DNA from 3 places in the Mesobacillus sp. MER 48 genome. Region 3 is predicted to be linked to each of the others. Evidence: riboswitches for the same ligand, from Rfam matches in the RefSeq annotation. Region 3 holds a riboswitch; each other region holds the start of a gene.
What was found. A riboswitch is a leader RNA that binds a small molecule or an ion and turns the genes downstream of it on or off. The one in region 3 is predicted to bind preQ1.
Positions count from the first base shown of each region.

Region 1 (3,280 bases), on a different contig from region 3:
CATTCCAATTTCCCCCACTAATATATTGGAATTAAAATCAAAAAAGTGCTGTCCGAAGAGCAGCACACATAAATCGACTATGTGAACCTTCGGCAACTGGCTGGCATGGTCATGACTTTAGCCCCTGTAGTTTTGCGTCCCCAGGTTTCCCTGGATTTGCCTTTATCGGATTTTAATTCTACTTTTATCATACTTATTCGACACGAAAAAATAAATAAAAATTTTTAAAGTTTGCACCACAGCTACTTCGCTTCCCCGCCAAATTTCCCTTCCTGGTAATCCCGGTATGCCTGGCGGATTTCTTCCATTGAATTCATGACGAATGGACCGTATGCAACGACTTCCTCTTTGATTGGCTGGCCAGAGTAAACCAAAACTCTTGAGCGCTTATTCGCTTTCAAAGATAGGGCGCTTAAGCCTTTGCCAACATCATTGTAAGTTAAAGTTGCTGCTGAAGATTTCTTTAGGTTGGTCTTGCTTTCACCAGCTTCAAGTTCACCTGAAAGTACATAAAGGAACGCATTATGTGTCTCTGGAAGCTCATATGTGAATTCAGCACCTTCTGACAGGCGAATTTCAGATAAAGCAAATGGCACCAATGGTTCCAACGGTCCCTTTACACCCGCGGTTTCTCCTGAGTAGACCTTCAGTGTGCCGCCATCGAATGGGACAACAGGCGCCTCTTCGTTATATACATTCTGATAAGAAGTGGTTGTGCCTTTCAGCTCTCCAGGCAAATTCAGCCATAATTGCAGCGTATGGGCAATGTCGTTTTCCACCGCCTCCTCGGCATGCCTCGCTCCGCTGCCGGCGTTCATGTACTGGATATCCCCTGCCTCCAGGATGCTGTGGCCTCCATGATTATCGATATGTTCCAGTCTGCCGTCAATGACAAACGTAATCGTTTGGAAGCCGCGATGTGGATGGTCGGAAAAGGTTCCGCGCTTGAACCAGTCCTCCGCCATTAGAATGAACGGGTCCAGTTCCCTCCAGTCTTGCGGGTTCAGTACCATTCCTGCCTGCACATGCGGCATGACCCTCTCTTCATATTGAACGGTCCAATGCTTTTTTATATCTCTTTTAAACATTTTTATATCCCCTTTCCAGGTACTTCAATTTTTACAGGTCATTTTACCTTCCCAGTTGCATTAAATTATACCAATCGCAGGTATTATTTTAAATCAAAGATACTTTAAGCTGAGATAAACCCTATCTTAATCAGAGTCCAAGTCCCAAACTGCTATTCTAGAAAAATGCCATTGTGAGAAGGTCTTTCATCCTATATAATATAAATTTGGCTTTTAAATATCGTGGTTCGTAACCATCCCACGTAAAAAAACTAGGAGAGATGAAAATGAATACGAGAATGATTGTCCGAAACGGGATTCTTGCTGCATTGTATATTGCCGTTTCCGCAGTTATCCAGCCATTCGGCTTTACCAATGTACAGTTCCGCGTATCGGAAATGTTCAACCACCTGATTGTTTTTAACAAAAAATTTTTCTTCGGAATTGTATTAGGTGTGTTTTTAACAAACCTGCTCTTTTCCCCGATGATCGCTTATGACCTTGTTTTTGGGGTTGGCCAGTCAGTGATTTCTTTATGGATTACGATTTTCACTGCAAAATATATCAAGAATATCATCGGCCGGATGTTTGTGAATACTCTGGTGTTCACCTTCACGATGTTCCTGATTGCGCTTGAATTGAATCTAGCATTCCAGCTGCCGTTCTGGTTCACATGGCTGACAACAGCCGCAGGTGAATTCATCGTAATGGCTGTCGGCATCCCAGTGATGCTTGCGATCCATAAACGAGTGAATCTTGAGAAGTTGGTATAATTTTAAATAAACGGTTCAGCAGAAAAGTCAGGAAAAGCAAATGTCCATCACCCCTGCTCCACAGGCAGTGAAATAAAAAGAAGGCAAAACGATTTCACTCGTTTTGCCTTCTTGTATGATGTAACTCTTCCTTGCTCATGCTGTACTCAAACTACTGCAATACTCCGCCAGCCTGGACGTAACGGGCATTGAATTCCTGAAGAAATTGGTTCGTAACTGCTGCATCGTGAATGATCAGCATGTTTTCGTCATTAACATTGTTTCCATTGTTGCTCCAGTTCGTCGATCCGACGATGACAGTAGGGTCACTGTTTGTATCGGCGTCAATCAGCATGGTTTTACTGTGAAGTTTGCGTATTTCTGCATCCGCATAGACTGGTGCGGGATTGTTCCAGCGTGTGTTAGGATTGTTCACACTGGTTTGCGAAGCAGTCCTCCCTGTCATATCCACACTCGCGGACCACCACTGGTTCCAGAAATCCGAATCGAACAAACCTTTCACATCAAATCCAGTCAAGGTTCCTTCCATATCATTATAGGAACCCTCCCACTTATTCTTCAATTCATCCGCTAACGCCTGGTCGCTCCATGCAAAAATCGAGAAGTATGTATTAAAGTCAGCTTCATTCCGAATCACATCAGCCATTTTGCCAACAGCGTTATCCCCAGCTGAAAAATAGATTTCAACCTTCTTACCATTGATATCTAAAACATGTGTGGTGTTATCTGTTTTGCGCGTGCTGAAGTTTGAAGCAACTGGATCTGGATTCAATGCATTGCTTCCCCACATCTCATTGAATTCTGTTTCATAGATGCCGGCAAGCTGTGGCCAGTTAATTTCAACAATCTGGTTTTGGTTGCCGTCAAGGATGCCCTGCTGCATGTTTTCATCAGTACCATAAAGGCCTGTCACGGTAAAATTCCAGGTTCCTGTGAATACCCAGCGATCATCCACTATTGCGAATTTGTTATGCATCTGGTTTCCTGGCCCATAGTAGCTTCCTGCCGATTTTTCCTCTGCTTCAACAAAAAGCCGACCAGTAGTATCACTGTTTCCAACTGTCACAGTTACTTGCTCAATATCTGTAACGCCGGCAGGCAATCCCTTTTCCGTTCTTTTGGCACTGTCTTCAACGGCAAACATAGGTGAGTCTGAAAAAATGACAATATCATCCTCAGTTCCAATGACCGCATCCTGCCCGCGCTTCATTTTTTCAAGATAGAGCCGCATTGTTTCAAATCGTTCTGCGTAATGCGGGTCTGCTGCTTCCTTGGAATCCGCAATCACTCGCACATCCACACCCTGTGCCGCCTTCTGGATCAATGTATCAACCACTCGCGGCAGGTTGATTTCATAGGTGGCAAAGTCAATGCTCGTTGTTGCAGAATTTAATCTTTTGATTAAGATATCTTCAAAGTTTACATTATAGTTCGCTTCGT
Region 1 is NZ_JAMAUR010000004.1:226,014-229,293, reverse strand. It holds gene M3593_RS15915 (DUF5667 domain-containing protein) at 1-3, opposite strand, end outside; cyclic di-GMP riboswitch class I at 89-171, opposite strand; gene M3593_RS15910 (pirin family protein) at 243-1,088, opposite strand; PreQ1 riboswitch class I at 1,305-1,349, shown strand; gene M3593_RS15905 (QueT transporter family protein) at 1,355-1,840, shown strand; gene M3593_RS15900 (phospholipase D-like domain-containing protein) at 1,992-3,280, opposite strand, start outside.
Region 1: it holds a riboswitch for preQ1, as region 3 does, so the genes downstream of both, M3593_RS15905 (QueT transporter family protein) here and queF (preQ(1) synthase) in region 3, are expected to answer to the same signal.

Region 2 (3,280 bases), 950 kb from region 3:
AGAGAGAAAAGTTGTCAAAAATCCATCGTTATTTTGACAGGTTTGAAGGAGTAGTGTGAAAAGCTGTCAAAAACCCGTCGTTATTTTGACAGGTTTATAGTTGTAGAGCAAAAAGCTGTCAAAAATCCGTCGTAATTTTGACAGGTTTGAAGGAGTAGTGTGAAAAGCTGTCAAAAATCCATCGATTTTTTGACAGGTTAGATGGTGTAGAGCGAAAAGCTGTCAAAAATCCGTCGTTATTTTGACAGGTTTATAGGTATAGAGCGAAAAGTTGTCAAGAATCCATCGTTATTTTGACAGGTTTATAGGTATAGAGCAAAAAGCTGTCAAGAATCCATCGTTATTTTGACAGGTTATATGGTGTAGAGGGAAAAGCTGTCAAGAACCCGGCGCTATTTTGACAGGTTTATAGGTATAGAGCAAAAAGCTGTCAAAAATCCGTCGTAATTTTGACAGGTTGTGAGGTGTAGAGCGAAAAGCTGTCAAAAATCCATCGATATTTTGACAGGTTAGATGGTGTAGAGCGAAAAGTTGTCAAGAATCCATCGTTATTTTGACAGGTTTATAGGTATAGAGCGAAAAGTTGTCAAGAATCCATCGTTATTTTGACAGCTTATATGATGTAGAGAGAAAAGCTGTCAAGAACCCGTCGCTATTTTGACAGGTTATATGGTGTAGAGAGAAAAGCTGTCAAGAATCGGTCGTTATTTTGACAGGTTAGATGGTCGCGAGCGAAAAGCTGTCAAAACCACGTCGTTGTTTTAAAATAAGCTTTTCAAATGGAATTTAAGCTTTGTAAATTGTGAAGGCAGCTATGCAAAAACAGCTGATGATAATGATCTCAATCGTGAGAAGGTACCAAATCCCTTCAGAAGCGGCAGTTCCTGCCATCGGTGCCGTGAATCCCATGATTAAACCAATTAGATATCCAGTCAATATTGTTTTGAAGTTAAATAGATTTCCAAATAGAATACCTGATAAACCTCCAATAATCACGGAAAGCAACGCGGCCTCCAGGAAGTGTAAAGGATATAAGTTGATAAAAATCAGCCCCGTTCCCAGCGCTAATCCGGCGGCGGCCACCATCGTTATATTCCTGCCCAGGTGTAAATCGATATACATTCTACGATTGTACAAATAGATATATAGAATATAAGCTGATAAAAAATTTATTGGATAAAAAATCACAATCCACTCCGGCAAGATTCATCACCTCTACATTCACTTTATTCATGTACGGAGAGGAGGTGCTAACAATTAGAATGGTGCTAGTCGTTTGTTCTTAACCCGTTGTAATTTATAATAAATAAAATGAATAGTTTAAACTGAAAGGATGTTCTTTATGGATGAAATAGTTAAAAAGCTGCGATTTAAAGAAGGCAATACATTGGTATTGAATGCACCAGATGGATTCCGCTTAGGGGTGGAAGGTGAACAGCAGAGTGATAAAAATAATTTCTTACTTTTGTTCGTGAATAATAGTGACGAAGTCAGGGCGTGGCTGCCAAAGGCGCTGGAAGCTTTAAAGGAAGATGCAGTTTTCTGGATTGCATTCCCGAAGAAGAGTTCAAAGGTTAAAACAGACATCAACCGCGACTCTCTTTTTGCGATCGTAAGCGAACTATCTGATTATAGAGCTGTAAGCAATGTCTCCATAGACTCAAAGTGGTCAGCTCTCCGATTCAGGCAAGAGCACCTGGTGAAAACAAAAAAATGACGGTATAAATTTAGCTTTCCTTTTATAAAATGTATGATAAAATGAATAAGTCAAAATTACATATTCCGTCTATACGGAAGAGGTTCTAGCTACCCTCTCAAAAAAACTAAGGGAAAACAGTACTGCTGTCTTAGTGGTGCTGTTTTTTCGTTGTAAAGGAGAATTTTTTATGAAAAACGAGAAAGCTGTTGTCGTTTTCAGTGGCGGGCAGGATAGTACAACATGCCTGTTTTGGGCTTTAAAAGAATTTAAAGAGGTTGAATTAGTGACATTTGATTACAACCAGCGTCACAGGACAGAAATTGACTGTGCGAAGGACATTGCAAGTGAACTTGGAATCAAGCATCATATCCTCGATATGGGACTGCTGAACCAATTAGCGCCAAACGCATTGACCCGGAACGAAATTGAAGTGAAAGATGGAGAGGACGGGGAGTTGCCGTCCACGTTTGTTCCAGGTAGGAACTTATTGTTTTTATCATTTGCTGGTGTTCTTGCGAGTCAAATCAACGCAAAACACATCGTAACAGGTGTTTGTGAAACGGACTTCAGCGGCTACCCTGATTGCCGGGATGTTTTTATAAAATCAATGAATGTTACCCTTAATCTTTCAATGGATGATAACTTTGTCATCCATACACCTTTAATGTGGCTGAATAAGGCGGAAACATGGAAGCTGGCCGATGATCTTGGCGCAATGGAATTTGTCAGGACAAAGACATTGACTTGCTATAACGGGATCATCGCCGATGGATGCGGGGTATGCCCTGCCTGCAGGCTGCGGAAGAAAGGACTGGATGAGTTCCTGGAAGGAGCTGAGTCATGATGTATGATTTCCGAATTGTCGACCAGCTTCAAAAAATAGATGAAGATATAAAAAGAGGACAGTTAAAATATCACTCAAAACGTGTCCTTGTCAGCAAGGAATTTACCTTTGATGCCGCCCATCATCTTCATGAATATGATGGGAAATGCAAAAATCTGCACGGACATACGTATAGAGTCATCTTCGGTCTGAGTGGTTTTGTTGATGCCCGCGGTCTAATGATTGATTTTGGTGACATAAAGGATATTTGGAAGACAGAAATAGAACTATACCTTGACCACAGATATTTGAATGAAACCTTGCCGCCGATGAATACGACGGCTGAAAATATGGTTGTCTGGATTTATGAACAAATGGCAAATGCTCTGGCAAACAGAAAGCACTTGTATGACGGAGCTAGGGTTGAATTCGTCAGACTCTATGAAACTCCTACAAGCTATGCAGAAGCAAGACGGGAGTGGATGAAGATTGAGTAAGATTCCCGTTATGGAGATTTTTGGGCCGACCATCCAGGGTGAGGGAATGGTAGTAGGCCAAAAAACAATGTTTGTACGTACCGCAGGGTGTGACTATTCATGTGCCTGGTGTGATTCAGCATTTACTTGGGATGGGTCCGGAAATGATTTAATCAGGCAAATGGATGCAATAGAAATTTGGAATGAGCTCACAACACTAGGTGGAGATGGGTTCTCATATGTTACGATTTCAGGAGGTAATCCAGCGTTACTGAAAAACTT
Region 2 is NZ_JAMAUR010000001.1:230,917-234,196, reverse strand. It holds gene M3593_RS01145 (hypothetical protein) at 787-1,086, opposite strand; gene M3593_RS01140 (hypothetical protein) at 1,343-1,717, shown strand; PreQ1 riboswitch class I at 1,791-1,833, shown strand; gene queC (7-cyano-7-deazaguanine synthase QueC) at 1,887-2,543, shown strand; gene queD (6-carboxytetrahydropterin synthase QueD) at 2,543-3,019, shown strand; gene queE (7-carboxy-7-deazaguanine synthase QueE) at 3,012-3,280, shown strand, end outside.
Region 2: it holds a riboswitch for preQ1, as region 3 does, so the genes downstream of both, queC (7-cyano-7-deazaguanine synthase QueC) here and queF (preQ(1) synthase) in region 3, are expected to answer to the same signal.

Region 3 (3,280 bases):
TCACATCACCGTTCAGGTTCGAAAGATAGATTTTAGTATCCTCAGTCGCAAATTCTGCAATAACCTGGCGGCAGGCACCGCAAGGAGAAACAGGACCTTCAGTATCAGCGACTACTGCAATCGCCTTGATTTCTGTATCACCCTCGGATACAGCCTTAAAAATGGCAGTTCTTTCGGCACAGTTTGTCAGTCCGTAAGAGGCATTTTCAATATTGCAGCCAAGATAGACATTGTCATTGCTCGTAATGATTGCTGCGCCAACCTGAAACTTAGAATATGGAACGTATGCTGTGCTTCTTGCTTCTATAGCTTTTTCAACAAGCGTCTTTTTATCCATCGTCCATTCCCCATTCCCAAATGGTATTTTTGTTGCTTAGTATGAAGAGTCAGAAGACAATCCGTTGACAATTGCTACGCCAGAGCTTGCACCAATTCTTGTTGCACCAGCTTCGATCATGCTTTGTGCATCCTCAAGGCTTCTAACGCCACCTGATGCCTTAACGCCGATATCAGGGCCCACTGTTTTTCTCATCAAAGCGATGTCCTCCACAGTTGCTCCTCCTGTTGAGAATCCTGTAGATGTCTTGACGAAATCAGCTCCTGCACTAACAGAAAGCTTGCAAGCCATTTCTTTTTCCTCATCAGTAAGAAGGCAAGTTTCGATGATCACCTTAGTCAATGCTTTGCCTTTTGCTGCGTCAACAACAGCTTTGATATCTTTTTCAACAAGGTCATACTGCTTGTCCTTCAAAGCACCAATGTTGATGACCATGTCAACCTCAGTCGCGCCATTTTCAATTGCATTTTTTGTTTCGAATGACTTTGTTTCAGAAGTTGCAGCTCCAAGAGGGAAGCCGATTACTGTACAAACTTTTACACCTTCAGCATCCTTAAGAATTTCAGCAGCAGTCTTTACCCATGTTGGGTTAACACAGACAGAAGCGAATTTATATTCTTTTGCTTCCTCAGCCAGCTTTACAATCTCTGCTTCAGTTGCATTTGCTTTAAGCAATGTGTGATCAATCATACCCGCTAAATCTTTAATCATATAATTCATTCCCTTTCCAAAAAAAATGTAATGAAACGCTTTCATAATGAGCAAAAATATATAGCACAAAGTTATTATGTGTTACTTACATGAATAATATATCAGGTGGTTGAACAAATGTAAATAACCTAATGAACATATGTAAAAATAAAAACTGGAAATACACGGGATTGTCATAACTCCTTTTGTCTTTGTAAAATTTTCTTTTGACTTTAACAGGACATTTCTTTATAGTGGCAATATAAATTGAATACAAATCCTGCATCGCGGGAGAGGTTCATAGCGGACACCCTCTATAAAAAACTATGGATTTGAATAATTTCAACCATATCCATGAGGATGTGGTTTTTTTATTAGCAGGGTTTTCGGCCTCGTTTAGCGTTTGCGGACATTAGTGGAGGCTTTATAATGGCAGGAAGAAAAGATGAGGAAATGAAAGATTTGACGTTACTTGGAAACCAGGGGACCAAATACTTATTCGAATACAGCCCTGAAATATTGGAAACCTTCGAAAACAAGCATCCATACAGGGATTATTTTGTAAAATTCAATACACCGGAATTTACGAGCCTGTGCCCGATCACAGGACAGCCGGATTTTGCTTCGATTTATATCAGTTACATCCCGGATAAGCTGATGGTAGAAAGCAAGTCCTTGAAATTGTATCTGTTCAGCTTCAGGAACCACGGTGATTTCCACGAGGATTGCATGAACATCATCATGAATGACTTAATCAAGCTGATGGATCCAAGATATATCGAAGTCTGGGGAAAATTCACGCCAAGAGGCGGAATCTCGATCGATCCGTACACAAACTACGGAAAGCCAGGAACAAAATACGAGGAAATGGCTAACTACCGGATGATGAACCACGATATGTACCCGGAAAAAGTCGATAATCGCTAATTAGGAAAAAGAGCAGCTGCAGATGCTGCTCTTTTTTAACTGGAAAAAAACACGGATTTTTTCCAACTCGCTACAAAAATTCAAAAGTCGCTATATAAAAAAGAAAGTCGCTATAAAAAAGAAATTTTCGCTATATAAACAGGAAAGTCGCTATAAAAAATTTTTTCGCTATATAAAAAAGGAAATTTCCGCTATAAAAAATTGAAACTCGCTAAAAAAGAAGCTTCCTCAATGAAAATCAAAAACAAACCGCCTGGATCACATGACAGCAGGCGGTTTTTGGGCTTATTTTACGATACAAATACCAATTCTTTAGGGTATTTCGTTAAAATTTCAATTCCATCCTCGGTGATGACCACATCATCTTCAATTCTTACGCCCGCGACGCCTGGCACATAGATTCCCGGCTCTGCAGTGAACACCATTCCTTTTTCCATTAGTAATGGATTCGTGCTAGTCAATGATGGATACTCGTGGACGCTGACTCCGAGTCCGTGGCCTAGGCGGTGCGGGAAGTAGTCGCCGTATCCCGCTTCTTCAATCACTTTGCGTGCAGCAAGGTCAACCTCTGAGCAGGCTATGCCGGCACGAGCTGTATCCAAAGCTTTCAGCTGTGCTTTCAACACGGTGTTGTAGATTTCTTCCTGCTGTTTATTAATCTCGCCATAGGCAACGGTCCTTGTGATATCTGAGCAGTAGCCATCCATCACAACGCCAAGGTCGAATAAGACGAGGTCGCCTTTCTTGATCTTTGTCAGCCCTGGAGTGCCATGCGGAGCTGCAGCATTCTTTCCTGTGAGTACCATTGTTGAAAATGACATTTCTGTAACGCCTTTTTTCTTCAATTCATACTCAATTGCAGCAAGGACATCCAGCTCGGTTTTGCCTTCCTTGATCTCGCTGACTCCTGTCTCAATCGCAAAATCAGCCAGTTCACAAGCTTTTCCGAGCTTTTGCAATTCTTCTTCAGTTTTCACCATCCGCATCAGGCGCAGTTTTTCCTCTGCTGAAACGAATTCACCATTGCCTACAAGTCCAGTCAGCTTCTCATAACGCTCGACATTCAGCTGTTCCTTCTCAATTGCAATCTTCTTGATGGAAGAAATACGCTTCTTCATCGCATTGAAGGCAAGTTCCATTGAATCATCTGTGTCGCTGTAGCCAAGGATTTCAAGCTCCCATCCGGCATTCTTGGCATTTTCCTTATCCATAGCCGGGCAGATCATGAAAGGCTCAGCATCCTGGAACACGGCAACAGCCAGTAATCTTTCGTGTGGATCGCTTAAAAATCCGCTCAAATAAAATACATTATCAGGGGATGTAATA
Region 3 is NZ_JAMAUR010000001.1:1,184,652-1,187,931, reverse strand. It holds gene M3593_RS06040 (cytidine deaminase) at 1-337, opposite strand, end outside; gene deoC (deoxyribose-phosphate aldolase) at 374-1,048, opposite strand; PreQ1 riboswitch class I at 1,315-1,361, shown strand; gene queF (preQ(1) synthase) at 1,457-1,954, shown strand; gene M3593_RS06025 (M24 family metallopeptidase) at 2,245-3,280, opposite strand, start outside.